2 regions of the Clostridium aquiflavi genome follow, and region 1 is predicted to be linked to the other one. Evidence: predicted binding sites of a transcription regulator. Region 1 holds the regulator's gene; the other holds the start of a gene.
What was found. The regulator NrdR, encoded in region 1, represses ribonucleotide reductase genes. The targets are predictions, from matches to a motif close to CACNANATNTNGTG.

Region 1 (17,011 bases):
ATACCATCCCAACTCTTTTCCTTAAATATATCTCATCATAATCTTTATATATATCTTTATCTTCAAATAAAACCTCTCCAGTTATTCTAACTATTTCAATCAAATCATTCATTCTATTTAAAGTTCTTAAAAAAGTTGATTTACCACATCCCGATGGTCCTATTAATGCTGTAACTTCATTTTTATTTATATTCATATTTATATCTTTTAACGCTTGATTTTCAGCATAATATAAATTTAAATTCTTAGTTTTTATAATACTCATTCCTTATACTCCCCTACTTTCCACCATAAGATTTCATTAATCTATTTCCTATTAACCTTGCTAAAATATTAAATAAAAGAACTGCTATAATTAATACTGCTGCTGTCCCATTAGCAATTTGAGCTGCATCTACTACTATTCCTTCAGAATTTAATTTCCAAATATGAACAGCCAAAGTTTCTGCTGGTCTAAAAAGAGAAAATGCCGATTTATTTCCAACCAAACTTATTTGATTAAAATTTAAAGCTCCTGAACTTAATCCTGCTGTATACAGGAAAGCTGCTGCCTCTCCAAAAATTCTACCTGCTGATAATATTATTCCAGTTAAAATCTCGCTCATGGCTGTTGGCACTGTAAGTTTAGATATTGTTTGCCACTTACTTGCACCAAGTCCTAATGAAGCTTCCTTTACCTTCTTGCTAGCTGCTTTTATTGCATTTTCTGAAATTCTAGTCATAGATGGTATATTTAATATACTGACTGATATAGCTCCAGCGAGTATTGAATATCCCCAACCTGCCATATTAACAAACACTAATAGTCCAAACATACCTATAACTATAGATGGTAATGAAGAAATTGTTTCAAGAGACATTCTTATTATGTTTAAAAACTTTCCTTCTTTTGCATACTCAGCTAAGTATATTCCTGCACCTATTCCTATTGGTACTGTTATTATTAATGAAACAATAAGCATATAAAATGAATTAAATAATTGTGGTCCTATTCCTCCACCAGCTCCTGTTAATTTAGGTTTTCCAAATAAGAAAGAAGGTTTTATCATATTTCCACCTTTATATAATATATAAGCAATAAATGCACCTAACAAACCTACTATAAATATGCTTATTATATAAAACACTACAGTGGCCATTTTATCAACTTTTTTAGCATCCATTATACTGCACTCCTTTTTTCTATCTTTCTAACTATTACTATAAAAATAAATGAAATAACAAGTAATATTAATGCTAATGTCCATAATGCGTCATTCCACATTGTTCCACCTACTGTATTAGCCATATCCATTGTTATAATACTAGTTAATGTAGACATCGAAGAAAGAAGTCCTTCTGGCAATTTAACAGTATTACCAATTACCATTTGTACTGCAAGTGCTTCTCCAAACGCTCTTGCTATACCCAATACCACACCTGTCAAAATTCCTGATTTCGCTCCTGGTACTATTACTCTGCTTATTGTCTGCCATCTTGTCGCTCCTAATCCATAAGAAGCTTCTATATGATCATTAGGTATATTTTTTATTGCATCTATAGCTAAAGTAGCAATTGTAGGTAATATCATTAATGATAAAACTAATATTCCTGATAAAAGTGAGAATCCCATTCCTCCAACATTGTTTTTTATAAATGGTACCAATACTGATATTCCAACCCACCCATAAACAACTGATGGTATTCCAACTAATATTTCTAATGATGGTTTTATTACATTATTACCAAACTTACTAGAAATAATGTTAGTAAAAATAGCTAGTGCAACTGCAATAGGAGCACTTAAAATTACAGCTCCTATTGATACACATGTAGAACCTAAGATGAATGCTAAAGCTCCAAAGGAAGGCTGCTCTTGATTTGGCTTCCAATCATTTTTAAATAAAAATTCAGTTATGCTATATCCATTTTGGGTAAATGATTTAATTCCTTTTGAAGCTATAAATAATAATATCAAGCCTGTAATTACTATTATTAGTATTCCACATAGAGTTGCAAAGCCCTGACCCAAATATTCATTTTTAAGCCTTTCCTTAAAACTTCTCTTTTTCATCTTTTAATCATCCTTTAAATTATTATTTTTCTTTTATTTCAGCTCCTGAAATAAATCCTAAACTTTCTATGCTTTCCTTATTATCTTCACTTGTTATAAAATTTATAAATTCTTGACTTAATCCTTCTGCTTCACCTTTTGTATACATATGACCCCATGACCAAAAAGAATAACTTCCGTCTTTTATATTTTCATTATGTGCAGATACTCCATCAATACTCGTAACTTGTAATATTTCTTTAGCATCAGCTGTATTCATATAAGAAAGAGCTAAATAACTTATTGCTCCATCATTTTGTTTCATCGCAGTAAGAACTGCACCATTTGAATCTTGAACTGCCCCTAAAGAATCATTTTCTAATGACTTATTTCCATCTAATATTTTATTTTCAAATGTACCTCTTGTTCCAGATCCTGATTTTCTATGAATTAAGAATATTTCTTTATCTGGGCCTCCAACGTCCTTCCAATTTGTTATTTTTCCTGAAAATATTCCTTTTAATTGTTCTTTACTTAAATTTGTAACTCCTAATGATTTATTTACAACAATTCCAAAACCTTGACCTATAACTTTATGATCTACTAATTCTTTAGATTGCGCTTCATCTAATTTTTCTTCTGCAAATATATCTGAATTTCCAATATCAACTGTCCCTTCTAATACTTGAGTAAGACCTGTTCCTGAACCACCTGCTTGCGCACTTACTGCAGCATTAGGATTTATTTCATTAAATTTTTCAATTGATTGCTCCATTAATGGTAATAATGCCGATGATCCGCTTACCGTTATTGATCCACTTATTCCATTTCCTGCCTCACTTGCACTATCTTCAGATCCACATCCGACCATGCTTCCTCCAATCATAGTTATTAATAATGCGCTGACTATAAGTTTTAAAGTATTTTTTTTCATATAAAATTCCTCCATCAACTTTTTTTACATTAATTAATTCTTTTATACTTATAATATAACCAGTAAGTTAAGCTATTATTAGATTAAAGTTAACTTTTATTAGGACTACGTTAAATGAATTTAACATTGGAAAATATCAATACCTTACTACAGCATATCCTAAAATTTAAATTAATTTTATAAAATCTATGCAAAATAAAATAAGCTGAAAATTTTACTTTTCAGCTTATTTTAATAATTGGCTATGTTTTAAATATGTGTTTATCTATGCAATATGTAAAGTGACGTATATCAACACAACACTAAAACATACTCTAATAATTTATATATATTTTATCCTCACTTTAAATGTGCTACCTTCACCTAATGTACTTTTAACATTTATATCTCCATTAAATGTTTTAACTATATGTTTTACAATAGCTAGTCCTAATCCTGTTCCACCCTTTTTTCGTGATTTATCCACTCTATAAAATCTTTCAAATATTCTTGGCAAGTCTTCTTTAGGTATACCTATTCCATTATCACTAACTTCTAAATAATAATATCCTCGTTTACTATAACTTATCACTTTAACATTTGAGCCATTCTCTGAATATTTTATAGCATTTTCAACTAAATTTAATGTTAGCTGATAAAATTTGTCCTTATCTCCTAATATAAGTTCTTGATTATCATCATAAAATTCCAAATTTATTTCTTTATTATTAGCAAGTTTTCTTATCATATTTACAACATCTTCTATTATAGTTTTAGGTAAAAATTCATCATTTTGAATTGATATATTACTCTCAATACTAGAAAGTACTAAAATATCATTTATTAATCTTGATAATCTTTCTGATTCCTTGTCTATTATATTTAAAAATTTTTCTCTAGTTTCATCATCTTCTACATATCTTAATGTTTCTGCAAAACCTTTAATAGATGTTAATGGTGTTTTTAACTCATGAGACACATTTGCAACAAATTGAGTTCTCATAAGTTCAAGTTTTTTTATATCAGTTATATCCTGTATCGTTATAACTTTACCTATCATCTCTATTCCGTTTATTATATTTGATTTTTTTATCTTTAAATCACGTTCTATTGGATGAAGTATTTTTATTTCTTTATCTATTTCATAATCCTCTTCTAAAAAAGTATTTATATCATAATCTGAAATATACTCAATTATGGATTCACCTAAAATATTTTTCTTTATACCAAATATTCTTTCTGCATAAGGATTAATAGATATTACAATATTATTATTATCTACTGCAATAACACCACTTTCCATACTTCTTAAAATAGATTCTATTCTAGTTTGTTTGTCAACTATCTCATGCATTTTCATTTGAAGCTGATCTGCCATATTATTAAAACTTTCTCCTAAATTTCCAAGTTCATCTTTACTATTTATTTTAGCTCTTATTTTATAATCTCCATTAGCCATCTTGTGAGTCACTGATTCTAAATCTTTAATTGGCTCAATAATCATCTTTATCAATTTTAAACATAATGATATAGAAAAAAACATTACAACAGTTATTATCCCTATACAATATTTTATATTTTTATTTTGGAACGTTTTTACCATATTAACAGGAACTGAACTTACCACCATTAAATTATTATTTAATTTTGTAGCATAATATATTAAATTAATATTACCATCTTCACTATACTTAGTTGATGATCCTTCTCCACTTTCTATAGCTTGTTGAAATTCTTTATTATTCTTATAATTATTTTCTAATTCATTTTCCATATCATATAATACAATTCCATTTGTATCAAGTAATGTAAATCTAACTGGTGCATTGTTTATTTTTATTTCTCTAAAATCTTGTTTATTGATATTATTTAATGAATCTAAGTTATCTAATTGACCAATAAGTAAGTTAAAATTTCTAAGTTCATTTTTCGTATCTCTAATTTGTTGAAAATTACTTAACAACACAAAAAAAGAAGTTACTATTATAAGAGCAAAAAAAACTGTCATCATTGATGATATTAATATTTTCTTTTTCATTATTTATCAATTGGGTTAAACCTGTAACCTACTCCTCTAATGGTTTCTATAAATTTAGGATTTTTATCGTCTTCTTCTATCTTCTTTCTTAGATATCTTATATGTACATCTACTGTTCTAGTTTCCCCTATGTACTCATATCCCCATATTTTATCTAATAACGTTTCTCTTTGAAGAATTTTCCCTCTATTTTTTATTAATATTTTTAAGAGGTCAAATTCCTTTAAAGTCAATTCAATTTTTTGATTATTAATAAACACCTCATGTCTATCAAAATCTATTTTAAGGCCTTGAGACTCATATGAATTATTTTCAATGTCTGCCCCTGGATAAGTTCTTCTAAGAACAGCTTTAACTCGTGCTAATAATTCTCTTACAGAAAAAGGTTTAGTTATATAATCATCTGCACCTAATTCTAAACCTAAGATTTTATCAATTTCCTCTCCTTTTGCTGTCAATATTATTATTGATGTATTTTGAGTTTCTTTATCTTTTTTTACTTCTTTACAAACATCAAAACCATCTAATCCTGGTAACATTAAATCCAATAATATTAATTTAGGTTTTTCTATCTTTGCTATTTCAAGGGCATCTATACCATTATTGCAACAAAAGACCTTGTACCCTGCATTAATTAAATTAAACTTTAGTAATTCTATTATGTGTTCCTCATCATCCACTATCAATATTTTTTCATCAGACATAACTATTCTCCTTACTCTAAAATTATAAAAGTAAACATTCTACCATAATCCCCATTTGATTTTCTATATGAATGTAATTTAATTTTTTCACTACAATATGTACATAATTCTAAAGTATTTATATTCTCTTCTTTAACTCCTGAATTTCTTAAATCATTTAATATACATTCTTCTAAATTTAAATTATTTTTATTGAATAAATCCAACTCTTTAATTTCTTTCTTTTTTTTTAAAAACTTTTCTTTTAATTCCGCTGATACTTCATAACAACAACTTCTTATATGAGGTCCTATATAAGCTTTAATATTTTTAGGATTACACTTAAACTCATTCTTCATTTTTTCTATTGTTTTTAAAGTAATAGAATTAAATGTTCCTCTCCATCCACTATGAATTGCTGCTGATACCTTTTTAATCTCATCCACCAATATAACAGGAACACAATCCGCAGTAAAAACTCCAATAATAACATTTTTATTATCTGTTATTATTGCATCCCCTTCTTCATTTTTAATATCATTATTATTATAAATTAATATATTATCACTATGTACTTGTTTTAAATATACCACTTCGCTAACATTAAATTTATATTTCAGTGATTCTAATTGATTAATTCCTTCATCAGTATTCCTATTAAAACTCCTATTAAGTTCTGCATTTGAAAATACTATTTTGGCAGTATTGTCTAATTTTATTGTCATAAAATCTTCTATATTTTCTATTTCTTTTAAGTCTAATTTTTTCAGAATTATCCCCCCAAATTTATACATTAATTTTATCATTTATAAGTTTTATATTAATTGTATTAACTAACTTTTAACGTCTCTATAACATATATATAACATACTATTATATATATTAATATATAAAAAGGATTTGAAAGTTAAATCTAACATATTCAAAATCCTTTTTAAATAACTATTTTAATTTTAATTTTAATTAACTACGAGATTCTTAATTTCTTCTAAGAAAGTATTTATATCCTTAAATTGTCTATAGACCGATGCAAATCTAACATATGATATTTCATCAACTTGTTTAAGTTTATCCATAACCATTTCACCTATATCTTTAGATGCAACTTCAGTAACCATTCTATTAGAAATTGATTTTTCTATTTCATAAGCTATATCTTCTATTTGTTTTCTTGAAACAGGTCTTTTTTGACAAGCAATAATAAGACCATTAATAATTTTTTCTTTATTAAAGTTTTCCCTAGTTAAATCTTTTTTAACAACTAAAACAGGAAAATCCTCTATTTTCTCATACGTAGTATATCTCTTATTACAATTTAAGCACTCTCTTCGTCTTCTAATTGTAGTATTATCATCTGTTGCTCTGGAATCAACAACTTTGCTTTCTTCAAAATTACAAAATGGACATTTCACTTTAATCACCTCTTTTACTTTAGTAAAAAGTATTTATAAATTTATTATATATAGTTTTTGTTCTGATTACTACCCATTATTAGAATCATACTCTGGAATATTATTTGATTTAACTAATATAACATCAACTCCAACTTTTACTATATCATTCCACTTAATTTCTATTTCATCATCTTTTAAAAACCACGATTTCATAGTTGTACTTGGTAAAATTAATGAAGTTATTTTATTTTCATCACAATCAACTTTAAAATCTTTTATAAAACCAAGTTTACGCCCTGTAGATATATCTATTATTTCCATAGATCTCATGGCATTAAGTGAATACATTTCTGCTTCCATAGTTATCCCCCTACCTATAAAAAATACTTTTATACATTAACACTGATTTGTAATACTCTTTCTTGTATAACACTAAATACAACATTTGCCTGCTAATGAATTCTAATTTATAAGTTTCAAATGAGTATTTAAATACATAAATTTTGTATTTAATTTGCTTTAAATACAAAGCAAACAGCAAGTGAAACTAAAAATTTTATTTATTCTATATATTTATATGTATGATAACTTTACTTAATTACTTATATAATAAAAACTGATATTTGTTAAATATCAGTTTTTATTATACCATATGGATTAATTTTAAACATGTTTTCTCATATGCTTTAAAGCTGTTTTTTCCAGCCTAGACACTTGTGCTTGAGAAATGCCAATTTCATCTGCAACTTCCATTTGCGTTCTTCCCCTAAAAAATCTTAAATTTAAAATCAATTTTTCTCTATCTGTTAGCTTTTTCATAGCTTCCTTTATGGATATATTTTCAAGCCAACTTTCATCTGTATTTTTCGAATCACTTATTTGATCCATAACAAATATTGCATCTCCACCATCATGATAGATTGGTTCAAATAAAGATACCGGATCTTGTATTGCATCTAACGCAAATACAACTTCTTCTCTTGGTAGTTCTAGTTCTTTTGCAATTTGAGATATTGTTGGCTCTTTATTATTGTCCTTTATAAATTTATCTCTTACTATTAATGCCTTATATGCAATATCTCTTAATGATCTACTAACTCTTATAGAATTATTGTCTCTTAAATATCTTCTAATTTCTCCTATTATCATAGGTACTGCATAGGTTGAAAACTTAACATTTTGTGATAAATCAAAATTATCTATTGATTTCATCAAACCAATACATCCTACTTGAAATAAATCATCAACGTTTTCTCCTCTATTATTAAATCTTTGAATAACACTAAGTACTAATCTTAGGTTGCCTTTTATAAAGGTTTCTCTAGCACTTAAATCTCCTTTTTTTAATGCTAAAAGAAGTTGTTTCTTTTCTTTTTCTTTAAGCATTGGAAGTTTAGAAGTATTTACTCCACATATTTCCACCTTATTAATAATCATAAGTACCAACCCTTTCGGAAGTAATAATCTGCTGCATTAAAGATTATCTCCGATAGATAATACTTTTATACTAAAGACAAGCTAAATCATTTTGCTTATTTCTTTTTTTAGTCTTCTAATTATTTTTTTTTCTAATCTTGAAATGTAAGATTGAGATATTCCAAGCATATCCGCAACTTCCTTTTGAGTTTTTTCTCGTGTCCCATTTAGCCCAAATCTAAGTCTTACAATTTCTTTTTCTCTATCATTTAAAATTTTAAGTGCCATTAACAATAATTGCTTGTCAACTTCATCTTCAATTAAATTGTATACCTCATCATTTTCAGTACCTAAAATATCTGATAACAATAATTCATTTCCATCCCAATCTATATTTAAAGGTTCGTAAAATGAAATTTCTGCTTTTATTTTACTATTTCTCCTTAAATACATTAGAATTTCATTTTCTATACATCTAGATGCATATGTTGCTAATTTAATCTTTTTTTCTGGATTAAAAGTATTTACTGCTTTTATTAATCCAATAGTTCCTACTGAAATTAAATCTTCTACATGAACACCTGTATTTTCAAACTTTCTTGCTATATAAACAACTAGTCTTAAATTTCTTTCTATTAAGATACTTCTTATACTTTCGTCTCCATGCATAAGATTATTCACTAAGGTTTCTTCTTCATCTTTTGATAATGGTGGTGGAAGTGCATCGCTACCACCTACATAATATAGCTTTCTTCTAAATAATTTAAATCTAGATAATAACTTATTTAAAAATAAAATCATTCTTCTCATAATACACCCCTTTTATATTACTCCTCTTGATAACAATGCATTAAAATCATTTTCTTTACTTAACTTCTCATTACAAGGACATATGATAGCGTCCACTTCATTATAAAATTTTTCACCTTTTATTTTTATAGATTCTACCTTTATTCCTTTTAAATTACCTCCATACCCAATTGCACTATAAGGTATGTAATAGACATCCTTACAATTAAAATCAATTGTACTTATAAGATCCTTTTCTATTAAAATACATGGAAGATTGCTAACAGGCTCTCTTAGTTCATTACCAGTATCTAAGAAACCTTTTATATCATACATATTGTCAGATACCTTAAACTGTATACTAAACTTAAAATTATTCACCATTAATTTGTTTTTAATATATTCTATTAATCTATTACAAAACATATATATTATCATTCCACCTAATAGCAAATACTTCATTGAGTACTTGCTTATTTCAAAACTTTCTCCTAACAAATATTCATTTTGATTTAGTGAAAATAAAAAACATAATCCACTTAATGTAAATGTTAATAATAAAAATACACACATTGCTTTAATTGTATTAATAAAACCTTTTTTACCATAGCTTATCCTAATCATTATATATAAGATTATTATTCTACAAGGAAATGAAGTTAACACATTCAATTCAGGAAATAATAGTACAATCGTATACAATGCTCCTATAAATCCTGAACATATTAATAGAATATCTTTAACTTTATACTTTAGTATTTTCATTGTTAGTATCATAAGAAATAAATTAATTATAAAATTTTCTAAAATTAAAATATCTATATATACCTCCATACGAATCCCCCTATTGAGTTTTATTATAGACTTATATTAATTAAAAATTTGTCACAATAGCATACGATATTGCCATTTTTAGAACATAACTTTTTACATATATTTACATTTAGTTTTTAATAATCAATAATACTTTTATATTTAATCAATTACTATCTTTAATTGTATAACATAGATAAATTACTTTATAAAAAGTAATAACATGTATTAAAACAATAAAATTTGTATAAAGAAAAAAGCATGCAAGATTAATTAATCTCGCATGCTTTTCTTATATATAAATTCATAAAATACTAAGTATTAATGCTTTTTAGTTCTTCTTAAGAAAACAGGTATATCTAATAGATCATCATCATCAAAATTACTTTCTTGTTTAGGTTGTTCCACTGTCGCTGCAACTTCTGGTGTAGGAGCCTTAGGCTGTGGTACCTCTTCTCTTTGAGTTTGAGTAACCTTATTTATCACTTCTGAAGGAGCAATATTATTGTTAGGAACTTCAAATCCTGTAGCTATAACAGTAATTCTAATCTCCTCATTAAGTGTTTCATCAATTACTGCACCAACGATTATATTAGCATCAGGATCTACTGCTTCACGCACAACATCAGCTGCATCGTAAACTTCTAATGCACCTAAATCAACTCCACCTGTGAAGTTTATTATAACATCTGTTGCACCTTCAATTGATGTTTCTAATAATGGAGATGAAATTGCTTGATGAACTGCATCTTGAGTTCTATTATCTCCACTTCCAAAACCGACCCCCATATGAGCTAATCCTTTATTAAGCATAACTGCCTTTATATCTGCAAAGTCCGCATTAATTACACCAGTAATAGTAATTAGGTCAGAAATTGCCTGTACACCTTGTCTTAACACATCATCAGCTAATTTAAATGAATCTAATAATGTAGTCTTCTTATCTGCCATTCTAAGTAGTCTTTCATTTGGAATAATAACCAATGTATCTACTTTTTGTTTTAATGTTTCTATACCCATTTCTGCATGTCTCATTCTTCTCTTACCTTCAAATGGGAAAGGCTTTGTAACTACACCTACAGTTAATATTTCCATAGACTTAGCTATTTCTGCAACTATCGGAGCAGCACCAGTTCCAGTTCCGCCACCCATTCCTGCAGTTATAAATACCATATTAGCACCTTTTATTGCAGCTGAAATTTCTTCTTTACTTTCTTCTGCTGCTTTTTTCCCTATTTCAGGGTTAGCTCCAGCACCTAAGCCTTTTGTTAACTTTTCTCCAATTTGAATTTTTTGATCTGCATGTGAAAGCATTAATGCTTGTTTATCTGTATTAATTGCTATAAATTCTACATTTTTTAACCCTTCAACTATCATTCGATTTACAGCATTACTACCGCCACCTCCGCAGCCTATTACTTTTATATTAGTTAATTCTTGAATATCCCCATCAAAATCTAACAAAATAACTCCTCCTTTAGAAAATTCCCTCTAAAAAATCTCTGACTTTCTTTAAAACACTCTTACTTGCTTTGTTTTCTATTTTTTCTTTTTCATTTTTACTTATAACAATATCATTAACCTTCTGTGAATTTTTATACTCATATGAAATTAAATCTAAATTATCATAAACTTCCTTGACCACAGCTAAAGATGTTATATTCTCAGGATTTTTTATCCCTAAATCATCTTTTGTTATAACTGTAGCTGGAATTTTCAAAATATCATTAACGAAATTGCTTATATTCTCAAAATAATTTAATCCACTACCATATAGAATTATACTACAAATTCTATCATAATGACCAGTGTTTTTTAACTCTCTATTAATATAATTTAGTATTTCTTCAATTCTAGCATTAATAACTTCATAAAATAATGATTTTGATATCTTTAATGTTCCAACTTCTATTTCGTCCGCTATTTTATTATCTTTATACAAAGTTTCATAATTACTAGAATAAATTATTTTTATATTCTCAGCTTCCGAAAATGAAAGCTCTCCACAAATTGCCAAATCTTTAGAAATATTACTTCCGCCTAAAGGTATACTACCAATGTATTTAGGAATTCCATTACTAAATATAGCCATATCTATATTGCCTGCACCTATATCTACTAAAACTTTATCTCCTACATCATCCTCAGTTAAAAATATCTGTTTACCACACAATATATTTAACTTTATATTAGATAGATTGTAATTAGTGCCTTTAAAAATCTCATAATATTTAGTAATTTCATCTTTTAATCCTATTATTAAAGTTAAATTTATATCTAATTTATTACCTCGCCAATTTAATATATCTCTATGTAAAACTTTTCCATCCAAGATATAAAAATTAATCAACGTATCAATTAGAATTTCATTGTCACTAATAGAAGTAGCGTTTCTAGCCTTTTTTAATGCTTCATTTATATCTTCTTTTTTAGCGATCCCCTCTATTAATGAAATAGAAACAGTGACTTCAGTTATTCTAATATTTCTTGTTGATATCCCTGCTGAAATATTTTTTATCTTCCTACCACTTTTATCTTCTAAATCTTTTAAAAGAGTTTTTAAAACTTCTCGACACTTGTCAACATCTTTAATTATTCCTTTTTCAATTCCTTTAGATTTACAATACTTAACACCAAGTATTTGCATATCCTCTTCATCTTTTTTTGCTGCAAGAGAAGCTGATAGCTTCTTACTTCCAAAGTCTATTGATGCAATTATTTCTTCTTGCATTATTTTATTTCTTACCTCCTTGCAGAAAAGTATACTGTTTCCTATTTATATTCAACATAACAATTAAAATTCCTTTTTATTACTTTGTTAATTTTAATTATTGTTTGATTTCCATTTTATATACTCTTCTTTAACTATTATATTTTCATTAACCAATCTTTTCAAATCCATATCAATAGTTTGCATTCCATACTTAGACCCCATTTGAATAAAACTATTGATCTGCTCATAATTTCCCTCTCTTATTAAATTCTTTATACTAGTAGTGCATGTCATAATTTCTAGTGCTGCAGTTCTTCCAACACCTGTAGCATTAGGTAATAAAATTTGTGATACAACTCCTCTCAACAACGAAGAAAGTTGTACTTTAATTTCATTTTGTTCTTTATTATCAAAAGAGTTAATTATTCTATAAATACTATTAGCAGCTCCCATTGTATGAAGTGTTGAAAATACCAAATGACCTGTTTGAGCTGCTCTTAATGCCACTTCTATTGTTTCAGTATCTCTCATTTCTCCAATTAATATAACATCTGGATCTTGCCTTAATGCAGCTCTTAGTCCCATAACATAGCTCTTAGTATCTTGACCAACTTCTCTTTGATTTATTATTGATTTATTATTATCATAGATATACTCAATAGGATCTTCTAATGTAATTATATGTTTCTCTTTTGTGTTATTAATTTCATTTATCATGGCCGCGAGTGTTGTACTTTTACCTGATCCTGTAGGACCTGTTACTAATACTAATCCATCATTCAGTTTTGTAAAATCTTTTAGTATTTGTGCATTTGTTATATCACTAATTTTAGGTATACGTTGTTTTATCACTCTTAAACAAATAGAATAATTCCCTTTACACTTATATGCATTACCTCTAAAATTCCCCATACCTTCAGGTTGATACTTAAAATCAATATCCCCTTCTTCTAAAAATTCTTCAAATCTTTCTGGTGCTAGTTCTCTAATGTATTGAGCTACTGTTTCATGATTAATTACTAAGTTACTAGCACTTTTTAAATTACCATCTATTCTAATCATTGGAGGTAACCCAGAAGAAATATGAATATCAGAAACATTATTTAAATCAATGCTTTTTATCATTTTGTCGATATTTGACATACTCATCCCCCATTAAATATTAAAATATATTTTTAAAAAATAAAACCTTTTTTAATTTATTCTAAAAATAATCTTCCTATAATAAGATTATCATATTTTTCAATATAATTAATAGTTTTTTATATTAAAATAAGGTGCGCTTTTTAGCTACACCTTATTTTGACTTTAAATTTTACCAAATAATTCTTTTTTTAGTTTTTTTAAAGCTTTTTTTTCTATTCTAGATACATAAGAACGAGAAATTCCTAACATCCCTGCTATCTCCCTTTGAGTTTTTCTGTTTCCATCTATCAATCCATATCTCATTATAAGTATTGTACTTTCTCTTTTAGTTAAAGAATCTTTAATTTTTTTATATAGGTCTTTGATCTGTAGGTTATTCTCTACTTTTTCTAAAACCGAATCACTATCACTACTTAATATATCGATAAGACAAATTTCATTTCCTTCCTTATCTACTCCAATAGGATCTTGCAGATATACTTCACTTTTTTGTTTTTTATTATTTCTAAACAACATTAAGATTTCATTTTCTATGCACCTAGAGGCATAAGTAGCAAGTCTAGTACCCTTACTAGAATCAAACGAATCAATCGCTTTAATTAATCCAACAGTTCCAATAGAGATTAATTCATCTACATCTTTATTAGGAAAAGAATATTTCTTTACTATATGTGCTACCAATCTTAAGTTTCTTTCAACTAAAACACCCTTGGCTGTCTTATCTCCATCTTTAAGTCTTTTTAAGTATTCTTCCTCTTCACTTTCATTAAGCGGGTTGGGAAATGTATTTCCGCTACTTATATATCCTGTTAAAAATAGAGAATTACATATCAATTCTATGAAACCATTTAATACAAACACCTTTTTCCTCCATAACAGTGCTTGATACTATAATATGTTTAGAAATTAAAAAAGTTGCTTATTCATTTCTATTTTATTATATTTATTTATTATTTAATGTTTTAACTATATCTTTAAATATGGGAGCAGCCGTGTCTCCTCCACCAAGTTCCACATTAGTTGCTAAATTTTGTAGTTCTATATTCGGTATAAATACTACCATAGTATATGTTTTGTTATTAAATTTAAAATACCCTGAAAACCATCCATGTGTATTTCCATCACTAGCTGTAGCTGAACCTGTTTTTCCGCCTATATCTAAATCTGCTATATATGCTTTTATTCCTGTACCTCTTACTACAACCTCTTTCATTCCATCTTTAACAAGTCTTGATGTTATTTCACTATAAATTTTTTTCTCATCACTTTTAAATTCTTTTACTACATTATCATTTTTATCTAAAATACTTTCTACAATATACGGCTTTACATATATTCCATTGTTCACTACAGTATTTACAGCCCCTAACATTTGAACTGGCGAAACATTCATACATTGACCTATTGATATATTGTTCATTCCTGCATCTTCTTTAGGTTTTATTCCACAAGTTTCATTTTTATTTTCTCCTTCTAAGTTTAAAACTCTATTATACAAACCTTGTTCTTTAGAATATTCCATCAACTTATCATATCCTACTAAAGAACCAATTTTAGCAAATATATCATTACAAGATCTTACTAATGAATTTTTGACTGTTAATCTTCCATGACCTTCCCTACATATATTTCCACTACAATTGAATGTATCATTTACATTTACCAAACCCATTTCTAATGCAGAGGCCAATGTAATTATTTTATATATTGATCCTGGTTCATACCCAATTTCTTGGATACCCAAGTTTATATTAGCTTCACTTTCATCTTTTTGTACTAAAGCTCTTATCTTTCCAGTATCACTTTCTATGATACTTACTCCAACATTTTTTAAATACTTATATTCTTCTTTTTCAAGTATACTTCTTATTTTATCTTCCATATCTTTATCAATAGTTAATTTCAAATTATTATTATCATCATTTATATTAACTACTTCTTTAGCATATACAGACTTATTATCTAAATAAAAATTTTTTTTAGGCAAATCATTATTTTTTAGGTATCCTTGAAGATTTTCTTGCAAAGATCCTTCAACTTGATTTTCATCTAATATATTAGCTAAAAAGCTACTAACACTCCATGCTTTTTTTGTATCTACTTCATCAAAGATATATGTGTAAATTCCTTTTATATTTTGAAGTTTATTTATTTTATTATAAGTTTCTTCTGAAATATTATAATAAATCTTTCCTTGTGATTTCATTATTTCTGCATAATTAAAATCAGGATTTTCAGATTTCATTATAAAATTTAAAGCCATTAAATCCTCTAGTGTCTCCTCATAATTATTCAAACTAAAAGGCTTAATATCAACAACTAAAACATATTTTTTATTATACTTCATCAAATCTTTTCCATTAGTATCTAAAATCATGTATTTTATATTACTTATATTTTCCATTTGATGATTTTGATAAGATACCTGTACTTTTTCTGATGGATGTACCTGTAACATATACAATCTCATACTCAACACTATTATTAGTGTAATAAAAAAAGCCAGAATCTTTAGCAATCTCTTCTTTATGCTATATTTATCAGTAAAAATAAAAAACACCTCTCTTCAGCTTAAATTTTAGCCTTAGATAAGGTGTTTTATTCAAAAGTAAAATATTTTATTTATTTTATAATGAAAGTACTTTATTAGATTTTACTAACATATCATTTTTTTGTAATGGTTTTTCAACTTTCACTTTAAATATCATATGTGCTCTATTGGCAACATCAGTTTTAACATTTTTTTCTGCATCAAACATATCTAAAAGTTTAACTTTAAAATATGGTGTATGCGGTCTTAATATCTCTACTTCATCATTTTCAAATACTCTATTTTTTTGTAGTATTGTAGCTATTTTAGTTTCAGGATCATATTCTTTAACCATACCTACAATATCATAGTCTCTTACATAAGATGATTCTTCATAATTTTGTTCACCCATTCTACCTAAGAAGAAACCAGTATGATATTTTCTATGGCTTATTTTATTTAATGTATCCATCCACTCTTCTTTAAATTTATAATTTTCTGGATCTTCCCAATAAGCATCTAGTGCCTCTCTATATGCTTTTAC
Region 2 (17,011 bases), on a different contig from region 1:
AAATTCCAACGCCAGTTCGCCCTTATACTAAAATATCAACATTCACTTAAAACATAGCCCCAATTAATTATGTTATTTTAATTCACATAAGTATTCTTCAAAGCATATGCCTTCGTGTACTGAAATGTCTAACTCTGATGTATATTCTAAGCATTTACTTATAAAATCACTAGCTTTTTTTACACTAGCTATAATATCTAAATTATTTACCATATCAGCAGCTAATATTGAACTAAACACATCTCCTGTACCACAACGATCTTTTCCAACTTTTTTTACACTTATTATCTTTGGAGATTTTCCAATTTCATAAATATAATTTTGTACATAATTATTATTTTGTAATCCTGTTATTACAATTTTTTTAGGACCATTTTCACATAGGCTTTTAGCTATAAATTCTAGTTCTTTTTCATTTAGAGTTCTATTTGGATAGGGCATATCTATTAACTTGCAGGCCTCAGTTAGATTTGGAGTTATTATATCAGCATATTTTATTAGTAATTTCATCTCATTACACATTTCATTTGTATATGTTGAATATATTTTTCCGTTGTCGCCCATTATAGGATCAACTAAAATATGTGTATTATTATCTTTGAATTTTTTTATAAAATCTATGACAATATCAATTTGATTTTTAGAACCTAAAAAACCTGTACATATGCCATCAAAGTTTAAGTTGAGTTCTTTCCAATGGTTCGTGAAATTTTCCATCTTATCTGTGTAATCATCAAAAAAGAAATTTGGGAATGCTGTATTTGCAGATAAAATTGCAGTGGGCAATGGGCAACATTGTATTTTCATAGCAGATATTATTGGAAGTGCAACAGTTAAAGAACAACGACCAAATCCAGATAAATCATTTATAACAGCTATTCTTTTTTGTTTATTTTTATTCATATTAACACCTCTATTAAGTAACATTTCTTTATTTGACTAAAGTATAAACTTTTCTATTACTTTTGCAACACCATCATTTACATTTGTATCTGTAATGTAATCGGCAACTTCTTTTACTACATCTGAACCATTTCCCATAGCTACCCCAAGTCCAGCAAATTTAATCATTGATAGGTCATTTTCGTTATCCCCTATACAGATGACTTCTTCTTGCTTTATTCCAAGTTTTTCAGAAAGAATTCTTGCAGCATTTCCTTTTGAAACACCCCTTTGCATAACTTCAAAATTGTTATCACCAGAACTTACAGTCTCTATATCTGAAAATTTTAACAAATTATTTTTAACTTCAAATAAAGTATTTTTATCTTTACTATTATCTAAACAAATTACTTTTATTATTTTATTACTGTATTTTTCAAGAATTTTATTTATATCAGATGTAATGAAAAATTTAACTTTTTTTTCATCACTGACTAATTTATTTGTTACATTGTATGTATGATTTTCAGGAAATAGAGAATCAACAATAGCTGTATCATGAGTATAATATATTATTTTAAAATCATGTCCTTTTATAGAATCATGAATCTTTAATACTTGTTCATTAGTTAAGGTATTACTATACATTACTTCATTTGTTGATCTATTTTTTATGTATGCTCCATTGCATGAAATAAGATCTGTTTTTATACCTATAAGGTCAGCAAAATAATCAGCAGAAGCAAATATTCTCCCTGTGCTTATAGCAACTTGCACACCTTTCTTAACAGCTTTTTTTAAAGCATCTTTGTTTCTTTCACTAATATTACTGTGACCATTTAATAAAGTACCATCCATATCGATACATACTAATTTATATTTCATAAATAACATCCTCCCTTTAATGTATGACTATGTTTTTTATTGTACAGCAAATTATAGAAAATTTTAAGTTTTAAAGACTTAAAAAACTATATCTATGAGCAAATATTAGTTGAAAATTGAGATTACCAGATAAAGAGTAGGGAATTTAGAGTGCTGAAAGAAATTCTATATTAGAATTTTAAAATATATATTTTTGAATGAACAACGAACAATTGACAATTTAGGATGAAATAACAACGTGATTTCTAAATATATATTTTTTAAGAAAACCAGTGGCTTTCAATCATAATTGTCCATTGTCAACTGTAAATTGTTCATTGAAGGGTGGCACAACCGTTTTTTTAAAAACTTAATGAGCCTTCAAGATATGACTTACATATTGCTTTAAATCCTAATTCTTTTAGTACATTTAAGCATATAGCAAACACTTCATAAGAAGAAGTTTCTGTTCTATTTAATTTACATAAAATATTATTAACTTCTTTTTCTATTAATTTAAGTTCAGCATCTGATAATGGTTCTGTAACTTCTTCTGATGCGTTAAGTATTGATTGTCTAATTTTTGACATTTGAAATTCTTCAATTCTTCCATTTTTTTTAATTATGTTCATATAATCATCTCCTGACTTATAAATGTTTATTTATATTATCGGTTAAAAGCTATATAAAGTAAATGTTTAATGCACTAATAGAATATATTGTTTGGAATTATGGGGATTTATATTAGAATTTGTAATAAGTAAGAATTTTATTTAAAATAGAGCATTATTAAAAAATTGGTAAATTTATTGTTTTGAGCATATATTTTATTTATAAGGAAGTTGTTATAGATTAATTATCCATGATAACTATAATTTACATCAAGAACTTCATGTGATAAAATTAGATTATATTTATAAGAAAAATGGATAATTATGTTAAAAATATGACAACTAGGAAGGGGGAATACTATTTTGAATATTAAAAGTAAAATAGTGTCATTTTTATTTGTATTTGTAATGGCACTAGGTTTTATGTCATCAACTATTGTACAAGCATCTGTAAAGGATATAAACATAATATCAGATACAGAAGCTACTGCAAGTGATGCAAAAAAATGGGCAAAAACTAAAGGTGCAACTGAAGAATTTTTAAGTTTAGCAGACCTTTATTGGAAGTATTCAGAGACTTGCGGAAATGTTAATCCAGCTATTGCATATGTACAATCAGCAAAAGAAACTGGATTTGGAAGATTTGGAGGAGTATTAGATTCGAGTTTTCGTAATCCATGTGGAATGAAGACTTCACAAGGTGGATCAGATGGAGATAAATATGCTCATAAGAAGTTTAATACTTGGGATGAAGGCGTACAAGCTCACATGGATCATTTAGCACTTTATGCAGGGGCTAATGGCTATCCTAAAAGTGATACATATGATCCGAGACATTTCATAAGTATAAAAGGAAAATCACCAACTGTTAATTCATTAGGTGGAAAATGGGCTCCAAGTCTTACTTATGGAGAAGAAGTAAACAAATATTATATAGAATTATGTGATTATTCAAATATTACGGTTGATAAAGATGATCAAAAAGATGATGAAGATAATTTAAATGACAATGGTGATAATGATTCATCTTATTTTGCACCACCAGGACCTGTTGAAAAGAAACCTAATTCTTTAGTAACTGATTCTGTAATAATGTTTGACAATTCTTTTGTTGAGCCAACACTTAATAGAGAAACAAATGTTAGCTCAGATATTGGCTGGAAAGAACAAGATGGAAAGTGGTACTATTATTATTCAGATGAAAGCAAGGCAGCTGGATGGATTAATCCTAATGGAAACTGGTATTATTTAAATTCTACAGGGGAGATGTCTGTAGGATGGACGAATTTAGATAATTCATGGTATTATTTCGATGCTGATGGAATTATGGTGACTGGTTGGAAGTGTATAAATAATAATTGGTATTACCTAAAGACAAGCGGTATAATGGCAACTGGATTTTTACAAAATGCAAATGATTTATATTACTTAGATAAGTCAGGTGCTATGCTTTCAAAAGAAGGTTGGAATTTAATAGACGAAAAATGGTGCTATGTTGAAAATAGTGGAAAGTTAAAATTAGGTTGGCTTTTAGATAATGGAAATAAGTATTATCTTCAAGGTGATGGAAGTATGGTTACAGGAATAAAGTTAATAGATAATAAAACTTATGTATTTGATCAAAATGGAATCAATAAAACAGGTTGGACAAATATAAATAATTATTGGTATTACTTTAATGAAAATTCAGAAATGAGTACAGGATGGCTTAATTTAAATGGAACATGTTATTACTTATATGATACTGGAGCTATGGCAACAGGGTGGTTAAACTTAGGTGATGAGTGGTATCATTTAAATGATAATGGAAGTAGAAGCACAGGATGGGTACAAAGTGGTGGATATTACTATTACTTAGACCTGGAAAGTGGAAAGTTACTTAAGAATACAAAAGTTGATGGTTATGATATAGATAAAAATGGAAGAAGGAAGTCAGATAAAAATGATGTAACTTCTGGAAATAATTCTAATAATAGTTTAAGCAAGACTATTGTAGTGGATGCAGGTCATAACTTTGGTGGAGATGATGGAGCATACGCTACCAATAATGGGATTACTTATTCAGAAAGAGATTTAAATATGCAAGTTGCAACAAAACTTAAATCAGAACTTGAAAATAAAGGTTATACTGTTGCTATGACTAGAAATGAATCAGAGAGAGAAACATTAGCAGCTATGCAAAGTCTTGATAAAAGAGTTAAATTAGCTAATGATCTTAATGCTACTTTATTTGTAAGTATACATCATAATTCAGCAGATGCAGCATCTGCAAATGGAGTGGAAGTATTTTATAGCACTAATGCTCAAGATGATAGAATGGGTGGAAAATCACCTAACCAATCAAGAATTGAGAAAAGTAAAGCAATGGCAACAAGTGTTGTAAATAATATATGTAGCAAAACAGGTGCTACAAATAGAGGACCTAAAAATGGGAATTTAAATGTTTGTAGAAACACTAATATGCCAGCAATACTTATTGAATGTGGATTTATAACTAATGCAAATGAAGCAGCAAGATGTGCGGATTCAAACAATCAGACAATTGTAGCAAAAGCAATAGCCGAAGCAATTGAAAATCAATTAAATTAATTGTAGAAACTTAGAAAAGTTAAATAAAAAAATCTTTTACGTAAATTTAAGGTTTATGTAGAAGATTTTTTATTTTTTTCTATGGAAAATGAAACCATAAAAAACTTGCTGATTAAGTATAATTAAGTAGAATAAAGGCTTTAGACAGAATTAGAAAGTTAATTATAAAAATTTACTTTTTTTTTTGCATATGTTAGAATTAGTGTGATTTTAGAATATTAATGCAAATTTTTTGGAGAATTTTGTAGATGATATTTTAAATTATATATTTCAGAGGAGAATGGAGGGAAAGAAAGATTTTGAATATTAATAAAAAGGTTATTTCACTATTTCTTGCTTTCACTATTGTATTTTCAATTGTTCCGACAATTAATGTACAAGCTAGTACTAAAGGAGACTTTGCTGATATTAAGATAGTATCAGATACGGAAGTTACTGCCAAACAAGCTAAAGAATGGGCTGAATCAAAAGGTGCTACAAGTACATTTGCAAGTTTAGCAGAGCTTTATTGGAAATATGCAGAAAAATGTGGAGATGTTAATCCAGGGATAGCATATGTACAAGCTGCCAAGGAAACTGGATATGGTAAGTTTGGTGGAGTATTAAATGAAAGCTATAATAATCCATGTGGAATGAAAACATCACAAGGTGGAGGAGATACAGATCCAAATGCACATCAAAGATTTAACTCTTGGGACGAAGGAGTACAAGCTCATTTAGATCATCTTGCGTTATATGCAGGTGCTCAGGGCTATCCAAAAGATGGTACATATGATCCAAGGCATTTTGTAAGTATTAAAGGGAAAGCAACTACTGTTAATTCATTAGGTGGAAGATGGGCGCCAAGTCCTACATATGGTAAAGAAGTTAATGCGTTATATAATAATTTATTAACTTACTCAGGAATAGACAGTGAGTACGAAGAAAACACAAAACCAGATGTACCAGGTTCTAACGAAGAAGAAAATTATATTCCTAAATTTCCGGAAACAGGAACTAAACCGAGTGTACCGGAAACAACAAAACCAATAGAAAATTCAAATGATAATAGTACTAATATTTCATCATCAATTGGTTGGAAACAACAATATGGAAATTGGTATTATTATAAATCAGATGGGACTAAAGCAACAGGCTGGATAAAGCCAGATGGAAATTGGTACTATTTATATAGTGATGGTTCTATGGCTACAGGCTGGTTACAAACTAAAAATCACTGGTATTATCTTCAATCTTGGGGCGGAATGCAAAAAGGTTGGTTAAATGATGGAGGTAAGTGGTATTACCTTCAAGGTGATGGAATTATGGTTACAGGATTTAGTTCAATAAATGGTAAAACTTATTTTCTAGATATAAGCGGAGCTATGAGAGTAGGTTGGTTTGAAATAAGCGGAAATTGGCATTATTTCAATACTGATGGGAGTATGTTAACTGGATGGATTAAACCATATGAACATTGGTATTACCTATATTCTAATGGCGCTATGGCAAAAGGTTGGATAAAACTTAATGGAGACAAATGGTATTATCTAAACAATAGTGGAGACATGGCAACAGGATGGACTACAGTAGGAAATGACACTTATTATTTAAATCCTTCATCAGGGGAAATGCTTAAAGATACTGTTATTGATGGTTGGAAAATAGGTCCTGATGGAAAAGCAGAAAAAAGACCAGATGGATTAGTGCCAGGAGGATCTTCTAAGCTAGTAGTAATTGATCCAGGTCATAATTATGGTGGAGATGATGGGGCTTATGCAACCCATAATAGAGTTACTTATTCTGAAAGAGATTTAAATATGCAGCTTGCAATGAAACTTAAAGTAAAACTTGAATCTATGGGTTATAAAATAGTTATGACTAGAAATGAAACTGATAGGGAAACTTTAAGTGTTACTCAAAGTCTTACTAAAAGAGTTAATCTTGCCAATGAACTTAATGCTGATTTCTTTATAAGTGTGCATCATAATTCAGCAGATGCTACATCTGCAAGTGGTGTAGAAACTTATTACAGCACAAAAGCTCAAGACTCAAGTTTTGGTGGTGCTTATAGTGATTCTAAGATTTCAACAAGTAGAAGAATGGCTACTAATATTACAAATAGCATTGTAAATAAAACAGGTGCGATTAATAGAGGTGGCAAGGATGGTAATTTATTTGTGTGTAGAAATACAAATATGCCATCAGTATTAGTAGAAGCAGGATTTATAAGTAATCCAACAGAAGCAGCAAATTGTGCTGATTCAAATTATCAACATAAAATAGCAGATGGTGTTGCAGAATCAGTAGCAAATTCATTTTAAAATAGAAGAAGGCGTAAAGCCTTCTTTTTTTATTCTTTAGGAAATTATAGAATTTTTGAAGTTTGAGTGGTTGATGAAATATAAGGTTATGAATATATGTTTGAATTGACAATGAACAATTGACAATTTAGGATGAAATCACAATGTGATTTCTAAATATATATTTTTTAAGAAAGCCAGCGGCTTTCAACCACAATTGTCCATTGTCAATTGTAAATTGTTCATTGAAGGGTGGCGTAGCCACTTTTGTTCCTTGGAATAATTTACTTGGAATAATTTTCATAGATATATTTTACCGTTTAATGATGATTTTATATAAAGCTATATTATATTTGGACGAAAAATATAATATGATTAATATTTAAAAAAAAACGTAGTTTTTTGAATATTTCCTGAGAAATAATTAGAAATAAGTCTAATGCAAATATATTATTCTATTGCTAAAATATGATAATATATAAGTATATATAATAAATTTGGGAAAAAATATTAGGAGGATGAACATGGGGGAGAAAATTAATAAAAAGAGAATTATATCACTATTTGTAGCACTAACGTGTATTTTTTCTTTATTACCAACATCATTTGGTGTAAAAGAAGTACAAGCTGCTACTGCAAAAGCGGATGGTGGACCAACCCTAGACATTAGTGCACCAGAATATGCATTAACTGTTACAGGTACAAAACTTGATGGTAATACTATTGACACAGGAGTAAAAGTTGATAGTACTAAAACAATTTATAACACTCAAGGTAGATTTAAAGAATTTCAAATAAATTTACCAAAGTATAAACAAGAGAATATTACTAATAACTCACAAGAAAATGCTTCAGAAAGAATAGACACTGAAACAATTACTAATATTGATAGAACAATAGATATTGACTCAATTAATAAAATTTTGAAAGACCAATTAAATGATATTGATGTTGAGTTAGAGAAAACTCAAAATAAATCAACTACTAATGAAGTTACTAATGGTATTACAGTAAGAAATGTACCACTAGGAACTAATGAAGTTAATTATAAGATAACAGAAAAAACCACTATAACTGTTAAAGAAACAATATATACTATTAAATACGATGAAAATGGTAAAAAATACTATGAAGAAAAAGAAAAAAAGGATCCTGTTGTAACAGTAGATTCAATAGATAGTAAATCAACTCCAATAACTATTGAACATGCTGAAAATTATGCTCAAGGCAAGATAAAAAAAATTGATTTCGAAAGTTATGTAGGTTCAAGAGATACTTATAATCCAGAAACTGATAAAAATAAAGTACCTTTTTTATATACTAAAGAGCTTTTAACAACTGATACTGAAAGCTTTTTTACTTATGAACATATAGTAAATGACCAAATTCAAAACTTAGATTATATAATAAATTTTGAGGAATCATTTAATTTAAATGGTGCTAATGTATGGATGGATGGACAAAAACAAGACAAGATAACAAGTGATAATAATAATTTAAAAGGATCATTAAAAAAGACAGATTCTAAAATAATGGTAATTAAAATGCCTAATGAAGAGAGTTTAGGTAAAAATTATTCTATTAAGTTAAAGTTTACAGATGAAAATTCTAATAACGATTATACATTAAGAAAATTAGATATAGAAAATAAATATAATAATGACACTATAACTGATGCTACTAGCTATATTGGAAAAAAATTTAAAGATGTTAGCATACCAGGACAACCTAAAAGATATGAGGGAAATATTTATTTAGATGAAAGTGCTGGAAAAGTCAAAATGACTCCTAGCTTTGGTAAGAATGAGGGGTATGTAGTAAAACTGAGTAATCATTACTTAGATGAATATGGAAAAGTAAAAATAAAACAACAAGATTTTGATAAATTTGTATCGTTTAATGATAGTACTAGTGATAAACCAAATGCAAATGTTCTTTATGTAGATGTTTATGAAGGATCTGACTCATCAGATCAATTAGGAGCATTATTAGCAACTTATGAATTAACAGTTGTATTGAAAGGCAAACAATCTTCGTTTGATTTTGAATTCGGAAATATTACTTTAAAAGAAGCTAATGGTGGAAATAAAGAAATAAACTTTAACTCATCAATTCATAAATATGATTTATATGTAACAGATCCATCACAAAAGATAAGAATTACATATAAAGATGGATTAGAAAAAACAGTAGCAAGAGTTAAAGTAAATGGAATTGAGGAATCTATTCAAAGGTATGGAAGCTCTGAATTTGATTTGAGTAATTCAGGTGGAAAGCAGTTAACTATTACTGTTTACAAAGATGGAGATTTAGCATCAGACAAGTATATATTTAATATACAAGGTGATTCAGATGATGGTGGTGAAGAAATACCAAGTGCTCAAAATGCATATTTAAGTTACTTAAATTTCAATACTGGAGAGTTAAAGAAAGAAAATGGAACTTCAGGATTTTCAAGAGAAACTTTAAATTATGATTTAGTAGTTAAACCAGATACAAAAGTTGTGGATGTTACAGCAATAGTTGATGAGCCTAAGGCAAATATAACTGAAGCAAAAGTTGTTGAAACAGGTGAAATTTATAATTTGACATCAGGTACTAAAAGTCAAATTCCTTTACAGGAAAGTGGAATTACAACTTTACAAATAGTTGTTACTGCTGAAAATGGTAAGGATAAAAAGATGTATACTGTAGTCATTAAACACGATGGAAGAAGTAATAATGCTGACTTAAAAGATATAGAACTTAATACAGGTGATTATGAATTTAATTCTAAACATGATACATTTAAGGCACGTGTTGATCAAGATGTAAAATCTGTTAAAGTTAAACCGATACCTGTAGATGAAAATTATTCGAGCATTACTGTAGATGGAGAAAAATTTACAGGAAGTCCAATATCAATAAGTCTTAAAGGTCAATGGAAAACAGAAGTTGATATAGTTGTAGTAGCTGAAGATAAAAGTACAAAGAAGACCTATGAATTAACTATATATAGAACCAATGATCCTTTAGATGACATCAAAGATCCAGATGATGACGACGACGATGATGATGATGACAAAAATGACGCATACTACGATGAAAGCAATAAAATTTGGATTGATATGAGCAAGTATGAAGAATGGGGAAAAGTAAAAGGAAAATACATTTACTTTGATAAAAGAGGAAGACAAGTTAAAGATGCTTGGGTAAAGGTTGACGGTAATTGGTTTTATGTTAACAAATCAGGATATAGAGACACTGGTTGGATAAAACAAACTGATGGTAGATGGTACTATCTTGATAATAACGGAAGAATGATAACAGGTTGGTTTTATGACAAAGAAAGAGGAAACCAATATTACTTTAATCCAAATGGAGCAATGCAAGTAGGTTGGTTATACTTAGGCGGGAATTGGTACTATTTTGAATCAGGTGGTAGAATGCTTCAAAATGAAAAGGCGTATATAGATGATGGTTGGTATTCATTCTCTAACTTTGGAATAATGTATTAGAAGTAATTTACCTATTGCATATATCAACACACATTTAAAACAGAGCCAATAATTTAAAAGGTGTTTATTAAGCAGTAAATAATTTTATGTGAATATAAAGTTATTTACTGCTTTTTATATAAAAATTATATAATTTAAGAATATTTAAAGCCAAATAAAGTATTGTAAAATTTTATCGATAAATTAAATAGAGAAAATAAGGGGGATAATTATGGAAATAAATAATAGAATATATAATGGATATATGGAAAATGCAAATATTAATCAAAGGAAAAATATTGATAATAATACTCATAAAGACACTATAAAAAATGTTTATAATAATGCTGATAAATTAGAATTATCTAAAGATGTGAGAATAGCTGCTAGTAGAAGTAGGGCTATAATGGGACCTCAATTAGATAAGGGGACAGCTAGCAATACTACTATTTATGTGGATAAGTCAACATTTATGCAAATATCAAGCTATACAACCAATAATTCTGAGTGTCAGTGGGAGGAGCTTGGTGTAGATGGTGAAAAAAGATGGGTTGTAGTAAATGGGCAAAGATTTGAATGTCCGTTAAGTAAAGAAGAAAAAGAAGCTATAAAAAGAGCATCAAAAACTATGCTTGATTATCTAATAGAAGCCGACAAGGAAAAAGAAGAAAAGGAAGAGAAAAAAGAAAATATAGATTTTAAATTTAATGGCGATGGAAGCATATCTATAGGTGATGAATCTTTATTAAGTAGTAATCCAAAGTTAAGTGGATTATTAAAGAATGATAAGGTAATGAATATGTTAAAAGATATTGCTAAATTAAATGGTGGTAGTTTATCTATGCATATTTAATTATATACTTTAATGAGAAATAGAATACATAGTAAGTAAATTTTGTAATAAGTATAAGATTTAAGTATGTATTCTATTTCTTTTTATATGAAATGAGAGGAAAATTATAATATATACTATGCAAAAGTATATATTAATGTTATTGGATATGTTTACAAATTGTAATATAATTAGAATATAAATTAATTGCTTTCTCTGAATGTAGTGTTTATATTGTAAAGTGATTATTATAGTAGAAAATTATGATTCTATAGTGATAATAAAATTTAATTTAAATCTAATTTATAATATAAAAAGCTATATGTTAAAGATAATATTAATTTATATACTAACGAAAATTTGGGGGGAAGAGAATTGATTGAGTTAAGGTATAAAAATACTGAAGAACAATGGGTGGATTTTTCTATTTATAAAATGACTAGCCAAAGTAATAAGGATAGATTGGCTACTTTAAGAAGAAATTTGTTTTTGGGAATAGGTCTTTTTATAGGTGTGCTGTATTGCGTTTTAGGAATTCAAGAATATAGTAAAGGAGAAAGTCCAATATTTTCTATTGTATTAGGTGTAATTTTTGCTGGTACAGGAATATTTGGATATTTTAAATTACCTACATACTGGATTAAAAGAGCAAAGAAAAATTTTAAGGACTTATTTAAGAAAAATGAAAAATCTTTGGGAAGAACTATAGAAGTATTTTTGGAAAAAGACGGGTTGATAATTAATAGAAATAAGGAAAAGACGAAACTTTTATTAAATAACATTACAGATGTTACGGAGATAAATAATTGTTTGTATGTAATTTCAAATGATAATCCTGGAATAGTTATTCCTAATGATGCATTTGAAAATACAGATGATAAGATGAATTTTAAAAATACTATAATGAGTAATATAAAATAGTTAACCCTGTTCTACGTTTGGAAAGGGTGTATGGCTAACAAATTGCATATATCAACACGCATTTAAAACAGAGCCAATAAAAATTAATATAATATTTTAAAGCTATATTTTAAGTTGCAATTTAACTTAGAATATAGCTTATTTTTTGGAAATTCTATGAAGTATAGTAGGATTAAATTATTTAATAACAAATTTTGTTGAATATATTTACATTTTTAATAAAGTATAATATAATTTATTATAGTTCATATTATGAACAAAAATTTTGGGCGGAAATTTTAAACTGGAAAGCAGAGAGATGTTAAAAAGCATAAGCCTAAAAATTAAAATTTTGGATAATATAATTTAGATACATATAAATAAAATATTAATATAGTTTAAATGTGTAGAGTGTAAATCAAAGGGGGAGAGCTTATTATGTTAGAAGATAGATTGGAAATATTAAAAATATTAAACAATAATTTTAATATTAATCAAAGAGAGTTATCAAAGAGAACAAATATTTCATTAGGAAAAGTAAATTCAATTTTAAAGGAATTTACTCTTGATGGAACTATAGAGAGAATTATAAATAATAGGGGAATTTTATATAGAGTAACTGAAAAGGGAATGAAGATATTAGAAGAAAATCTTGCTTCAGCTAAAAATACTAGGTTGAAAATCCATGAAGAAGATAATAAACCTGTCAAAGAAGCTGTAATTCTTGCTGCTGGAAGAGCAAAGGACTTTGGAAAACCTGTTGGAATGCTTGAAATTCAAGATTTTAAGTTAATAGATAGAACTTTAAACATACTTAAAGAAAATGGAATTAATAAAATTACTATAATAACAGGTTATGAAAGTAATTATTATGATGAGTATTTTAAATCAAATAAAAATATAACTTTAGTTAAGAGCGATAAATATAAATGGACGGGAACTATGTATTCATTATCTCTGGCTAGAGAGTATGTTAAAGAGGATTTCTTATTAATAGAAAATGATTTAATTTTTGAAAAAAGAGCAATTAAAGAGCTTGTAGAAAGTAAAAGCAGAGACTGTATTCTTCTTACTAATGAAAGTGGATCAGGAGATGAGGCTTTTGTTGAAATAAGAGATAATCATCTATTTAAAATGTCTAAAGACATACATCAATTTAATAGAATAGATGGTGAAATGATAGGCATAACTAAGGTGTCTCATAAATTATATCAAATGATGCTTGAAGAATTTAAAGATAATATAAATCCATATTTAAATTATGAATATGTGTTATTAGATGTTGCTAGAGATTATAATATTGGTTTTGTTAAAATAGATGATCTTGCTTGGGGAGATGCTGACACTAAAAAAGAATATGAAAATATTTTGAATCATCTTTATCCAACTATAAGAAGACGTGAACTTAATTATGAAATTAACACTGTAAAGACCATAGTTCGAGAAGCTATGAAAGTATCCGAAGATGATATAAGTGAAGTTGTATCTGCTGGAGGAATGACTAATAAAAATTATAGAATTTGTGTTAAAGGAAAAAGATATATATTAAGAATTGCTGGTATTGGAACTGAAAGTATGATAAGTAGAAAGAATGAAATGTTTAATTCTTCAATTGCTTCTGAGAGAGGATATAATGTTGAAACTCCATATTTTAATGTTGAAACTGGAATAAAAATATCTACTTTTATAGAAAATGCAGAAACTTTAACTCCAAGAAGTGTTAAAAAGGAAGAGAATCTAAAACAAGTTACTAGAATATTAAGAAATTTACATGAGGATAATGAGTTCCCAATGAAAAATGAGTTTAATGTATTTAGAGAACTTGAAAAATACGAAGATATTTTAAAAAATTCCCATGGAGAATTCTTTGATGATTATGATGAAGTAAGAGAAAGATTTATGAAATTAGAACAGATTTTAAAAGAGTTAGATAGAGTATTTGTTCCATCTCATAATGATTTAGTATCAGAAAATTTAGTGAAGGATACGGAAGGTAGAATTTACTTAATAGATTGGGAATATAGCGGCATAAATGATGACATGTGGGACTTAGCAGCTCTTTCTTTAGAAAATAGTTTTTCAGAAGATGATATAGAATTAATGTTTAGACTTTATTTTAATGGTGAAGCAGATGAAAATTCAAGAAAAAGATTATTAATTCATCAAATAAGCCAAGATTTATTATGGGCTGTATGGACATTAATTAAAGAAAATGAAGGCGATGATTTTGGTACTTATGGAATAGATAGATACAATAGAGTAAAAGAAAATTTAAATAAATTAGAAGCTGAATTTTAGGAATGTAACTCTGTTTTACAGTATAGCGCTGATATATGTATAAACAAAGCTGGTCGGAGTAATTTGACTTAGGAATACTAAAATGAGTAGAGTCCCATTTCAGCTTGCTCCAAATATAATTTTTGACAAGCAATAAATGTGACAATACTCATTAAGAATTCTCAAAGTCAAATTACAATGCCATTTTGTTTATTACATATATCAACATATATACAAAGTAGAGACAGAATTAATTTTAATAACCATGTTTAAATGTATAGTAATATTTTAGTATAAAGATCATGGACAGAGGAATTTGATTTAAGAATTCTAAAAATAAATATTAGTCCAATTAATGCATGTTCCCAATGAAACATTGTGACAAGCAATTAATTTGACAAATATTCATTAAGAATTCTAAAAATAAAATTCCAACGCCACTGCGCCCTTATACTAAAATATTAACATTCATAAAAACAAAGCGTTAAAATATGTATAAACAAAGCTGGATGGAGTAATTTGATTTAAGGAGAGAAAAACATATGAGAGCAATATTAGTAGCTGCTGGGATGGGAACTAGACTTAGACCGCTTACAAATACAATACCAAAGTCTTTAGTGGAGGTTAATGGAATTTCGTTACTTGAAAGACAAATAATAAATTTAAAAGAGATAGGAATAGATGAAATTGTAGTTTTAACTGGATATTTACATGAAAAGTTTGATAATTTAGTTAAGAAATATAACTTAATTAAGATAATTAATGATAAATATGATGTTTATAATAATATTTATACAATGTATTTAGCAAGAGAATATCTTCATGATGCTTTTGTTATTGATGCAGATAACTACATTAATAAAAACTTTTTACCTAAAGCTAAACCAGAGCATTCAGAGTATTATTCTGCTTGCAAGGAAAATATTGTGGGTGAATGGATACTAAAGTATGATGAAAGTGATAAATTATATAGAGTTGATATAGGTAAAGATGGAAATGAACCGGACTATATAATGTCAGGAGCGTCTTATTGGAGTGAAAAAGATGGAAAAGTTATAGCAGAAAAAATCGCTCAAAAGGTAGAACAAGAAGAATTTAAAGATTTATATTGGGATGATATAGTTGTAGAAAATCTTAATAATTTAGATATTTATGTTAACAAAATAGGATGTAATGATATTTTTGAAATAGATTCACTTGAAGATTTAGAGTACTTAAAAAATAAACTTAGTATAAAATAGACTTAATTGACAACTTCTTTAGTTAGTGTAAAATATAGTAGAAGTAAAATAATCCATTTAGTGATTATAGGAGGACTACATAGATGTCAAAATCAATATCGAAAAATGCATTGTTTAAAGGATCGTTAAATTTATTTAATATTGTATTACCAATATTAGTTGGTCCTGTAATAACAAGAACTTTAGGTGAAGATTTATATGGATATATTTCATATGCAGAATCACTAACAGGATGGTTTTTAATATTTGCTTGTTTTGGAATTTCTCAATATGGACTGAGAGAAATAAGTAAAGTTAGGGATGATGAAGAAAAGCTTCAACAAACATTTACGAGTTTATTTTTATTTACTCTATTTACCAATATATTAGTTTCTTCAATATATATGATTTTTATATATACAGTAGGAAGAGGTAGACCTGATTTTTATACTTGTATGATTTTAGGTTTTAATCTTGTTTTTAATCTTTTTTATGTTGAATGGATTAATGAAGCATTAGAGAATTATGATTTCATAGCTATAAAGACTATGATTGTTAGAATAATATATTCTTTACTAGTTATTTTTTGTATAAGAAATATTAATGATTTTGAATTATATTTATACTTAGTTATAGGTTTTAATTTCTTAAACAATATATTAAGTTTTGTATACATAAAGAAAAGAGTGAAATTTAATTTTAAAAATTTACATTTTAAAAGACACATTAAGCCAATGTTTTTTGTTGTTATCTTATCTAATGTAAATATTTTATATACTCAATTAGATAAATTAATGATGGGTAGTGGAGCAGTAGGTGCAGGAACTAGGGATGTTGGATATTATAGTTTAGCCCAAAAGATAATGACAATAATTAATACATTAATGCTTACTATTATTCAAGTAACTATGCCTAGACTTTCAAATTATTTAGGTAATGATTCCAAGGAAGAGTATATGTCTCTTTTAAAAAGAATTATAAAGATATATTTTATGTTTTTATTCCCAGCATCTATTGGCATGATATGTCTTTCAAAAGAGATAATACTTATGTATGCAGGACCTAAATTTATAGCAGC

Region 2: a site for NrdR is predicted at 2,457-2,470, ahead of RGC78_RS13990 (ATP cone domain-containing protein). Genes of this name have one in related genera too.

Annotation. Positions count from the first base shown of each region.
Region 1 is NZ_JAVJAN010000010.1:72,673-89,683, reverse strand. Features, by position in the region: gene pstB (phosphate ABC transporter ATP-binding protein PstB) at 1-265, opposite strand, end outside; gene pstA (phosphate ABC transporter permease PstA) at 279-1,163, opposite strand; gene pstC (phosphate ABC transporter permease subunit PstC) at 1,163-2,053, opposite strand; gene RGC78_RS05155 (phosphate ABC transporter substrate-binding protein) at 2,076-2,966, opposite strand; gene RGC78_RS05150 (HAMP domain-containing sensor histidine kinase) at 3,289-4,983, opposite strand; gene RGC78_RS05145 (winged helix-turn-helix domain-containing protein) at 4,983-5,687, opposite strand; gene pgeF (peptidoglycan editing factor PgeF) at 5,699-6,391, opposite strand; gene nrdR (transcriptional regulator NrdR) at 6,626-7,078, opposite strand; gene RGC78_RS05130 (YlmC/YmxH family sporulation protein) at 7,148-7,420, opposite strand; gene sigG (RNA polymerase sporulation sigma factor SigG) at 7,724-8,497, opposite strand; gene sigE (RNA polymerase sporulation sigma factor SigE) at 8,579-9,286, opposite strand; gene RGC78_RS05115 (sigma-E processing peptidase SpoIIGA) at 9,299-10,099, opposite strand; gene ftsZ (cell division protein FtsZ) at 10,400-11,542, opposite strand; gene RGC78_RS05105 (cell division protein FtsA) at 11,556-12,809, opposite strand; gene RGC78_RS05100 (type IV pilus twitching motility protein PilT) at 12,903-13,934, opposite strand; gene sigK (RNA polymerase sporulation sigma factor SigK) at 14,100-14,798, opposite strand; gene RGC78_RS05090 (penicillin-binding transpeptidase domain-containing protein) at 14,881-16,395, opposite strand; gene RGC78_RS05085 (peptidase U32 family protein) at 16,565-17,011, opposite strand, start outside.
Region 2 is NZ_JAVJAN010000044.1:9,077-26,087, reverse strand. Features, by position in the region: gene RGC78_RS14000 (pyridoxamine kinase) at 73-903, opposite strand; gene RGC78_RS13995 (Cof-type HAD-IIB family hydrolase) at 940-1,767, opposite strand; gene RGC78_RS13990 (ATP cone domain-containing protein) at 2,109-2,378, opposite strand; gene RGC78_RS13985 (N-acetylmuramoyl-L-alanine amidase) at 2,721-4,946, shown strand; gene RGC78_RS13980 (N-acetylmuramoyl-L-alanine amidase) at 5,246-7,249, shown strand; gene RGC78_RS13975 (cadherin-like beta sandwich domain-containing protein) at 7,753-10,725, shown strand; gene RGC78_RS13970 (hypothetical protein) at 10,937-11,557, shown strand; gene RGC78_RS13965 (YcxB family protein) at 11,912-12,457, shown strand; gene RGC78_RS13960 (NTP transferase domain-containing protein) at 12,875-14,734, shown strand; gene RGC78_RS13955 (sugar phosphate nucleotidyltransferase) at 15,256-15,954, shown strand; gene RGC78_RS13950 (flippase) at 16,038-17,011, shown strand, end outside.